DNA from 2 places in the Streptomyces spororaveus genome. Region 1 is predicted to be linked to the other one. Evidence: riboswitches for the same ligand, from Rfam matches in the RefSeq annotation. Region 1 holds a riboswitch; the other holds the start of a gene.

Region 1 (4,687 bases):
GCAGCCCGTAGAACTGCGGGAGCTCGATCGCGGGCTCGGACAGGCGCAGCGGGCCGGCCGGCATCCGGTCCAGGCCGGTGGCGATCCGGCGCAGGTCGGCCCAGGGCACGCCGAGGCCGCCGCCCTGGGCGTGCGGGTTGAGCCACAGGCCCCAGCGGTCCGGGTACAGCGCGCGGGCGATGTCGCGCCCGGTGACCACCTCGTAGCCCCGGTTCCAGCCGCTGGCGGCCAGCTCCTGGGGGGAGGTGACGCAGGGCGCGTAGCCGAGGCTCTCGACCTCCATACCGCCGTACTGGGCGTCCGGGGAGCCCGGCTGCCCCTGCCAGAGCAGCATCCACAGCCTGCCCTCGGCGAGGGCGTGCAGGAGTGACTCGTAACTCTCGTAGCGCCCGGGAGTCACCTGGCGCATCATGTGCTCGACCTGCCCGGCCGCGGCCGTGCCTGACGCACTCACCCGGAACCCCTCTTCGTCCGCCCGTCGCTCCATGCCTGTCCTCCGAACCGGCAGTCGCGCGTGCGGGCCAGGAGATGTCACCAGCTTAAGCGGCCCTACGACAGGTAGAAGGGGCGTACGCGCTCACGAATCCAGTCCGTGACCGGGTCCTGGACGGCGTCGAGCAGGATCAACTGCACGGGCCACGGCGGCGGGACGCGCGTCAGGGCCCGTCCGAGGGCCTCCATCGGGGCGCTCTGCATCTCGGGTTCCCATCCCACCAGGCGGACACCGACGAACAGCTGGGGCGCCCCGCCCTCGACGCTGGCGAGGCAGCGGTGCGCGGCGGCGACCACCCCGGTGGCCCGGAACTCCTCGGTGGCGGCCGCCAGGAAATCCACCGGGTCGTCCTGCCAGTCGGGCTCGTAGAGCCGGACCCGGCCGCCGGTGGCCGGGCCGTCGAGCGCGGTCCGCCCGCTGCGGCAGAGCTCCGCGACGGCGGGCGGCGGGAGCGGTACGCCGACGGCGCCCTCGGGATTGAGGGCGATGCCGAGCTGCGGGGGCAGGCCGCGGGCGAACTCGACGGCGGGGGCCACCGTGAAGTCCATGCCGGGGCCGACGCAGGCGAGGAACTGGGCCTCGGAGCTGTACACGGGGACGTACGCCGCCCCGCCGATGTCCATGGTGGGAAGGTCGAGGCCGGCCGTCGTGGCCGGTGCGGCCCCGCCCGGCAGCGGCACCCACACCTGGCTGCGCCCGAGGACCTCCAGGATCCGCCCCCCGGCGTCCGGCTGCCCGAGCGCCGCCCCGAGCACCTGCTCCAGCTCATTCCCCGGCCAGCCGCTGCCCTGCATCTGCCCTTGCCTCCGTCGGTTCCGCGGTGTGTCGTGCCGAGGCTATCCGCCCCCGGCCGGGCGCCGCTGCCGGGGTTGCGCCCCGGGACTCAGCCGTGGAAGTGGATCCTGGTCACGGCCGCGGCCGAGCGGCGGTCGAGCAGGGTCGCGGAGGCGCAGCCCGCGGGCGGCCGGCCCGCTTCGGCCTCGCGGAGCAGGCGGGTCACCGCGCCGCGGTGGCGGGCGAAGGCGTAGGCGGAGACCCGGCGGCCGCGCGCCGTCTGGCCGGAGAGGGCCTCCTCGGGGCTGCTGTCCAGCAGGAGCAGGTGCAGGGACCGGCCCCGGCGGCGCGCGGCGGCGGCGAGCAGGCCGCGTACCCAGGACTGCGTACCGCAGTCGTGGACGACCACAGAGGCCCCGGAGCGCAGGATCCGCCACAGCCCCCAGTAGTGCGCGGCGCGCACCAGCGGCCGGTACACCGCGTACGGCAGCGCCGCGGGCATGGTGCGCTCCCAGCGCTCACGGGTGTCCTGGGAGTCGACGGCCCCGGCCTCGGCGGCCGCCCGCTTGATCAGCGTGCTCTTGCCACCGCCGGGCAGACCGGACACCACGACGATGTCCCCGGCGGCGAAGCCGAGCCGGTGCGGGGCGCGCACGGCCGGTCCGCGCAGGTCACGTACGAGGCCGAGGCCGGCGTCGGCCGCCCTGCCGCGCCCGCGCGCGCCGCGCTGCGCCGGCACCGCCTCCACGGTTCCCGTCGTCGTCACCACTCCGAATCTCCGCACAGTGTTCGCCTCCCCCGAATCGGGTCACCGGGACCCTTGCCCACTGAGTGTAAAGAGACGGTAATCCGGCGGTCCCGGTTCCGGTCCGGCCCTTCGGAGAGCCGTACGAACTTTCGGACCCCGCCGCCCGATCTCGGGCATGGCGTGCAATGATGTGCGCCATCTGGACCAACTGCATACCGGCCGCTTGAATCCGCGCGGGAGAGTCCCGGCACGCCGCAAGGCCGTGCGCGGGCGCCGAAGGAGCAAGAACCTCCCTTGAATCTCTCAGGCCCCGTACCGCGTGGATGAGGCAGATCTGAAAAGCGAGCTGCTGCGCAGCTCCACCCAAGGTGCAAGTCGATGAGAAGACCCGGCGATCGCTGGATCGGCGGAACTCTCGGCGAACCTCTCAGGTTCCGATGACAGATGGGGAGGAACGTCCTCGTCATGTCATGTCGATGCCCTGGGACCCGGGAGCCACACCCATGAGCACTGCCCCCCGCCTGACCGCCCTCGATGCGCTGCACCGCTCGCTCGGTGCGACCATGACCGATTTCGCGGGCTGGGACATGCCGCTGCGGTACGCCAGTGAGCGCGACGAGCACAACGCCGTACGCACCAGGGCCGGTCTCTTCGACCTGTCCCACATGGGCGAGATCACGCTGACCGGCCCGGAGGCCGTCAAGGCCCTGGACTACGCGCTGGTCGGCAACATCTCCACCGTCGGTGTCGGCCGCGCCCGCTACACGCACATCTGCCAGGAGGACGGCGGGATCGTCGACGACCTGATCGTCTACCGCCTCGGCGAGACCGAGTACATGGTCGTCGCCAACGCCTCCAACGCCCAGGTCGTGCTGGACGCGCTGACGGAGCGCGCCGCCGGCTTCGACACCGAGGTCCGCGACGACCGCGACGCGTACGCTCTGCTCGCGGTGCAGGGCCCGGAGTCCCCCGGCATCCTGGCGTCCCTGACCGACGCCGACCTGGACGGCCTGAAGTACTACGCCGGCCTGCCGGGCACCGTCGCGGGCGTGCCCGCGCTCATCGCGCGCACCGGCTACACGGGCGAGGACGGCTTCGAGCTGTTCGTCGCCCCCGAGCACGCCGTGGCGCTGTGGCAGGCGCTGACCAAGGCGGGCGAGGGCGTCGGCCTGGTCCCGGCCGGCCTGTCCTGCCGCGACACCCTGCGCCTGGAAGCGGGCATGCCGCTGTACGGGCACGAGCTGACCACCGCCCTCACCCCGTTCGACGCGGGTCTGGGCCGGGTCGTGAAGTTCGAGAAGGAGGGCGACTTCGTGGGCCGCGCCGCGCTGGAGGCCGCCGCCGAGAAGGCCGCGACCAAGGCGCCGCGCAAGCTGGTCGGCCTGATCGCCGAGGGCCGCCGCGTCCCGCGCGCCGGCTTCCCCGTCACGTTCGGCGGAGAGGTCGTCGGCGAGGTCACCTCGGGCGCCCCGTCGCCGACGCTGGGCAAGCCGATCGCGATGGCGTACGTGGACGCGGAGCACGCCGCGCCCGGCGCCTCCGGCGTCGGCGTCGACATTCGCGGTACGCATGAGCCGTACGAGGTCGTGGCGCTGCCGTTCTACAAGCGGCAGAAGTAGCCCTCCGCGCACGACGTCCGCCGTCCCGGTACCGGTGCGGCGCGCCGTCTCAGTACCCAAGACCGCAGTTCGTATCCACTCCCCCGCATCCAGGAGAATCAGGTCATGAGCACCCCCGAGAATCTGCGTTACACCAAGGAGCACGAGTGGCTGTCCGACGTCGTGGACGGCGTCGCGACGGTCGGCATCACGGAGTTCGCGGCCAACGCGCTCGGTGACGTCGTCTACGCCCAGCTCCCCGCGGTCGGCGACACCGTCACCGAGGGCGAGACCTGTGGCGAGCTGGAGTCGACCAAGTCGGTCTCCGACCTCTACTCCCCGGTCTCCGGCGAGATCGTCGAGGCCAACCAGGACGTCGTGGACGACCCGGCGCTCGTGAACACCGCCCCGTTCGAGGGCGGCTGGCTGTTCAAGGTGCGCATCTCGGAGGAGCCCAAGGACGTGCTCTCCGCCGAGGAGTACACCAAGCTCACCGCCGGTAACTGACCCCAGGGGATCCTGATGTCCGTACTGAACACCCCTCTCCACGAGCTCGACCCCGACGTCGCCGCAGCCGTCGACGCCGAGCTCCTGCGCCAGCAGTCCACCCTGGAAATGATCGCGTCGGAGAACTTCGCTCCGGTCGCCGTCATGGAGGCCCAGGGCTCGGTCCTCACCAACAAGTACGCCGAGGGCTACCCGGGCCGCCGTTACTACGGTGGCTGCGAGCACGTCGACGTCGTCGAGCAGATCGCGATCGACCGCATCAAGGCGCTGTTCGGCGCCGAGGCCGCGAACGTCCAGCCGCACTCCGGTGCGCAGGCCAACGCCGCCGCGATGTTCGCGCTGCTGAAGCCGGGCGACACGATCATGGGCCTGAACCTGGCCCACGGCGGTCACCTGACCCACGGCATGAAGATCAACTTCTCCGGCAAGCTCTACAACGTGGTCCCGTACCACGTCGACGAGACCGGCGAGGTGGACATGGCCGAGGTCGAGCGCCTCGCCAAGGAGTCCAAGCCGCAGCTGATCGTCGCCGGCTGGTCCGCCTACCCGCGCCAGCTGGACTTCGCC
Region 2 (4,687 bases), 4.1 Mb from region 1:
CGAGGCCTTCGTGGACCTGGAGGCGGGCGGGGTGGCCTTCGACTCGCGCAGCGCGCGGGAGACGGGGGAGCGGCTGCGGGCCGACATCAGGGCCGTGACGGGGCTCAGCGGGTCGGTGGGGCTGGCCGGGTCGAAGATGCTGGCCAAAGTGGCGTCGGAGGAGGCCAAGCCCGCCGGGCTGCTGCTGATCGAGCCGGGGACGGAGCGCGAGCTGCTCGCGCCGATGTCGGTGCGGACCCTGCCCGGGGTGGGGCCGGCCACGGGCGAGCACTTGCGCCGGGCCGGGATCACCACGGTGGGGGAGCTGGCGGAGGCCGGGGAGGACGAGCTGGTCCGGATGGTCGGCCGCTCGGCCGGTGCCGGGCTGTACCGGATGGCGCTCGGGCTGGACGACCGGCCGGTGGTCGCGGAGCGCGACGCCAAGTCGGTGTCGGTCGAGGACACCTTCGACGTGGACCTGCACGACCGGGTACGGATCCGCGGGGAGGTGCAGCGGCTCGCCGACCGGTGTGTGCAGCGGCTGCGGGGCTCGGGGCACTCGGGGCGCACGATCGTGCTCAAGGTGCGGCGGTACGACTTCTCCACGCTGACCCGGTCCGAGACCCTGCGCGGGCCCACGGACGACCCGGCGGTCGTGCGGGAGGCGGCGGCACGGCTGCTGGAGGGCGTGGACACCACGGGTGGGGTGCGGCTGCTGGGCGTGGGGGTGAGCGGCCTGGCGGACTACACGCAGGAGGACCTGTTCGCACAGTCGCTCGCCGCTGAGCCGGACGTGGCGGAAGGATCGGACGGAGCGGAAGGATCGGACGGAGCGGAAGGAGCGGGCGGGGCTGACGGAGCGGGCGGGGTCGGAGGGCAGGCGGCGGCCGTTGCCGCCCCGGCGGAGACCGAGGGGGCCCAGGAGGCGGCCGGGCCGCCAGGGGCGCCCGAACCGGCCCCTGAACGCCGCTGGACGGCCGGGAGCGACGTGCGGCATTCCGTGTACGGGCCCGGATGGGTGCAGGGCAGTGGCGTCGGGCGGGTGACCGTGCGGTTCGAGCAGCCCGGATCGGAGCCCGGCCGGGTGCGGACCTTCCGGGTGGACGACCCCGAGCTGGAGCCGTCCGATCCGCTCCCACTGGTGGGGGACACCCCCTAGCGGGTGTCTTGCCGATCAGGGCGGGCTCGCGGTGGCCGGTGCCGCGCCTCGCCGCGTTGTCCTCGGTCGGCGACGCTCCGCGTCGCCTCCCTCGTCCGCCTTGCCATGCACGGCACCGGCCACCGCTCCCTGATCCACCCTGATCGACAAGACACCCCCTAGCTCTCGTCACCCGCCAGGCGGCCGAAATCGCGGTTGAAGTCCGCGGGGAGGGTCGTGTCCAGCCCGTAGTGGTGGTAGAGCTGCAGCTCCTGCTCGGGGGAGAGGTGGCGCCCGACGCCGAAGTCCGGGGCGTCCCTGATCAGCGCGCGTTCGAAGGGCACCCGGAGGGTGTCGCCCACCAGCTCGCTCGGCTCCAGCGGGACGAAGGCGTCCCGGCTGAAGAGCCCCGTCCGGACCGCGGCCCACTCCGGCACGCCCGTGGCATCGTCGAGGTAGACCTCGTCGATCGTGCCGATCTTGGTGCCATTGCGGTCGAACGCCTTGCGGCCGATCAGGCTGCGCGGATCGATGTCGGTCTGCACGGTCCCTCCAAAAGGTCGCAACTGCTCCGTAATGACTACAGAAGTGCATATCCGCAGCGGAGGCCACTCGGGGGAGGGTCCAGATCCTCGCTGGTACGCTGGTGAACGGCTGTCGACCCTGTGCGGGAGAGTCCTCCGAGTGAACGAGACGGAGGCGCCGAAGGAGCAAATCCTCCCCGGAATCTCTCAGGCATACGTACCGCACGGACGAGGCCACTCTGGAAAGCAGGGCGGGTACCGGGCGCGCAGTGCCGGTCCCCCTCCTCACCGACGGTGAAAGCCGGACCTCTCGGGCGACCCCCGTGACTCCGGTGAAACTCTCAGGTGCAGATGACAGAGGGGGAGGCCGTCCGGGTGCCAGCGCCGTGGTGCCCCTCGCAGGTCATACGACCAGGAGGCCTCCGTACATGACCGCCAACCGCATTCCGCTCTCCCAGCTGGAGCGAGGCATCCCCTTCGAACAGCGCCACATCGGCCCGGATGCCGAGGCGCAGGCGAAGATGCTCGCCCAGGTGGGCTACGGCTCCCTGGACGAACTGACCGCTGCCGCGGTACCGGATGTGATCAAGACCGCCGAGGCGCTCGACCTGCCCGAGGCGCGCACCGAGGCCGAGGTGCTGGCCGAGCTGCGCTCGCTCGCCGACCGCAACCAGGTCCTCTCGCCGATGATCGGTCTCGGCTACTACGGGACCTTCACGCCGCCGGTGATCCTCCGCAACGTCATGGAGAACCCGGCCTGGTACACGGCGTACACGCCCTACCAGCCGGAGATCTCCCAGGGCCGCCTCGAAGCGCTCCTGAACTTCCAGACCGTCGTCGCCGAGCTGACCGGCCTGCCGACCTCGGGCGCCTCGCTGCTCGACGAGGGCACCGCGGCCGCCGAGGCCATGACCCTGGCCCGCCGCGTGGGCAGGGCCAAGGGCAACATCTTCCTGGTGGACGCCGACGCGCTGCCGCAGACCATCGCCGTCATCGAGACCCGCGCCGAGCCGATCGGCATCGAGGTCGTCGTCGCGGACCTGTCCGCCGGTATCCCGGCCGAGGTCGCCGAGCGCGGCATCTACGGCGTCCTGGTCCAGTACCCGGGTGCCTCCGGTGCCGTCCGGGACATCAAGCCGGTCATCGACCAGGCGCACGAGCTCGGCGCCATCGTCGCCGTCTCCGCCGACCTGCTCGCGCTGACCCTGCTGACCTCCCCGGGCGCGCTCGGCGCGGACATCGCCGTCGGCACCACCCAGCGCTTCGGTGTCCCGATGGGCTTCGGCGGACCGCACGCCGGCTACATGGCCGTCCAGGACAAGCACGCCCGCTCGCTGCCCGGCCGCCTCGTCGGCGTCTCCGTGGACGCGGACGGCAACAAGGCGTACCGCCTGGCGCTGCAGACCCGTGAGCAGCACATCCGCCGTGAGAAGGCCACCAGCAACATCTGTACCGCGCAGGTGCTGCTCGCCGTCATGGCCGGCATGTACGCCGTCTACCACGGCCCGGACGGCCTGCGGACGATCGCGAGCCGCACCCACCGCTACGCCACCCTGCTCGCCGCGGGTCTGAAGGCCGGCGGGGTCGAGATCGTGCACGGCTCGTACTTCGACACCATCACCGCCCGCGTCCCGGGCCGTGCGGCCGAGGTCGTCGCCGCAGCCCGCGAGGGCGGCGTCAACCTGTTCCAGGCCGACGCCGACCTGGTCTCCGTCGCCTGCGACGAGACCACCCTGCGCGCCGACATCGAGGCCGTCTGGGCCGCCTTCGGCGTCACCGCGGACATCGAGGCGCTGGACGCGGACACGGCCGACACCCTGCCCGAGGGCCTGCTGCGCTCGGACGCGTACCTGACGCACCCGGTCTTCCACCAGCACCGCTCCGAGACCGCGATGCTGCGCTACCTGCGCAAGCTCTCGGACAAGGACTACGCGCTGGACCGCGGCATGATCCCGCTGGGCTCCTGCACCATGAAGCTCAACGCGACCACCGAGATGGAGCCGGTGACCTGGCCCGAGTTCGGTCAGCTGCACCCCTTCGCGCCGGTGGAGCAGGCCGAGGGCTACCTCACGCTCATCACCGAGCTGGAGGAACGTCTCTGCGAGGTGACCGGCTACGACAAGGTCTCCATCCAGCCGAACGCCGGCTCCCAGGGTGAGCTCGCGGGCCTGCTGGCCGTCCGTGCCTACCACCGCGCGAACGGCGACGAGCAGCGCACCATCTGCCTGATCCCGTCCTCGGCGCACGGCACCAACGCCGCCAGCGCCGTGATGGCCGGGATGAAGGTCGTCGTCGTCAAGACCGCCGACGACGGCGAGGTGGACGCGGCCGACCTGCGCGCCAAGATCGAGCAGCACCGCGACGAGCTCGCCGTGCTGATGATCACGTACCCCTCGACGCACGGTGTGTTCGAGGAGCACGTCGCCGACATCTGCGCCCAGGTGCACGAGGCGGGCGGCCAGGTCTACGTCGACGGTGCCAACCTGAACGCCCTGGTGGGCCTGGCCAAGCCGGGTCACTTCGGCGGCGACGTCTCGCACCTGAACCTGCACAAGACCTTCTGCATCCCGCACGGCGGCGGCGGCCCGGGCGTCGGCCCGGTCGGTGTCCGGGCCCACCTGGCCCCGTACCTGCCCAACCACCCGCTCCAGCCCACCGCGGGCCCGGAGACGGGCGTCGGCCCGATCTCGGCCGCCCCGTGGGGCTCGGCGGGCATCCTGCCGATCTCGTGGTCGTACGTGCGCCTGATGGGCGGCGAGGGCCTCAAGCGCGCCACCCAGGTGGCCGTGCTCGGCGCCAACTACATCGCCAAGCGCCTGGAGCCGCACTACCCGGTGCTCTACACCGGCCCGGGCAACCTGGTCGCGCACGAGTGCATCATCGACCTGCGCCCGCTGTCGAAGGCCACGGGCGTGAGCGTGGACGACATCGCCAAGCGACTGATCGACTACGGCTTCCACGCGCCGACCATGTCCTTCCCGGTCGCCGGCACGCTGATGATCGAGCCGACGGAGTCCGAGGACCTCGCCGAGATCGACCGCTTCTG

Evidence for each region. Region 1 has a riboswitch for glycine ahead of gcvT (glycine cleavage system aminomethyltransferase GcvT). Riboswitches for the same ligand answer to the same signal wherever they lie in the genome.
Region 2: linked by a shared signal. The riboswitch ahead of gcvP (aminomethyl-transferring glycine dehydrogenase) and the one ahead of gcvT (glycine cleavage system aminomethyltransferase GcvT) in region 1 are both predicted to bind glycine.

The regions. Positions count from the first base shown of each region.
Region 1 covers NZ_BNED01000005.1:2,915,430-2,920,116, forward strand. Annotated here, with positions in the region: gene Sspor_RS15185 (enhanced serine sensitivity protein SseB C-terminal domain-containing protein) at 1-454, opposite strand, end outside; gene Sspor_RS15190 (enhanced serine sensitivity protein SseB) at 550-1,287, opposite strand; gene Sspor_RS15195 (AAA family ATPase) at 1,377-2,033, opposite strand; glycine riboswitch at 2,240-2,343, shown strand; gene gcvT (glycine cleavage system aminomethyltransferase GcvT) at 2,519-3,634, shown strand; gene gcvH (glycine cleavage system protein GcvH) at 3,740-4,120, shown strand; gene glyA (serine hydroxymethyltransferase) at 4,136-4,687, shown strand, end outside.
Region 2 covers NZ_BNED01000005.1:6,969,852-6,974,538, forward strand. Annotated here, with positions in the region: gene Sspor_RS34070 (DNA polymerase IV) at 1-1,138, shown strand, start outside; gene Sspor_RS34075 (PRC-barrel domain-containing protein) at 1,297-1,662, opposite strand; glycine riboswitch at 1,776-1,874, shown strand; gene gcvP (aminomethyl-transferring glycine dehydrogenase) at 2,070-4,687, shown strand, end outside.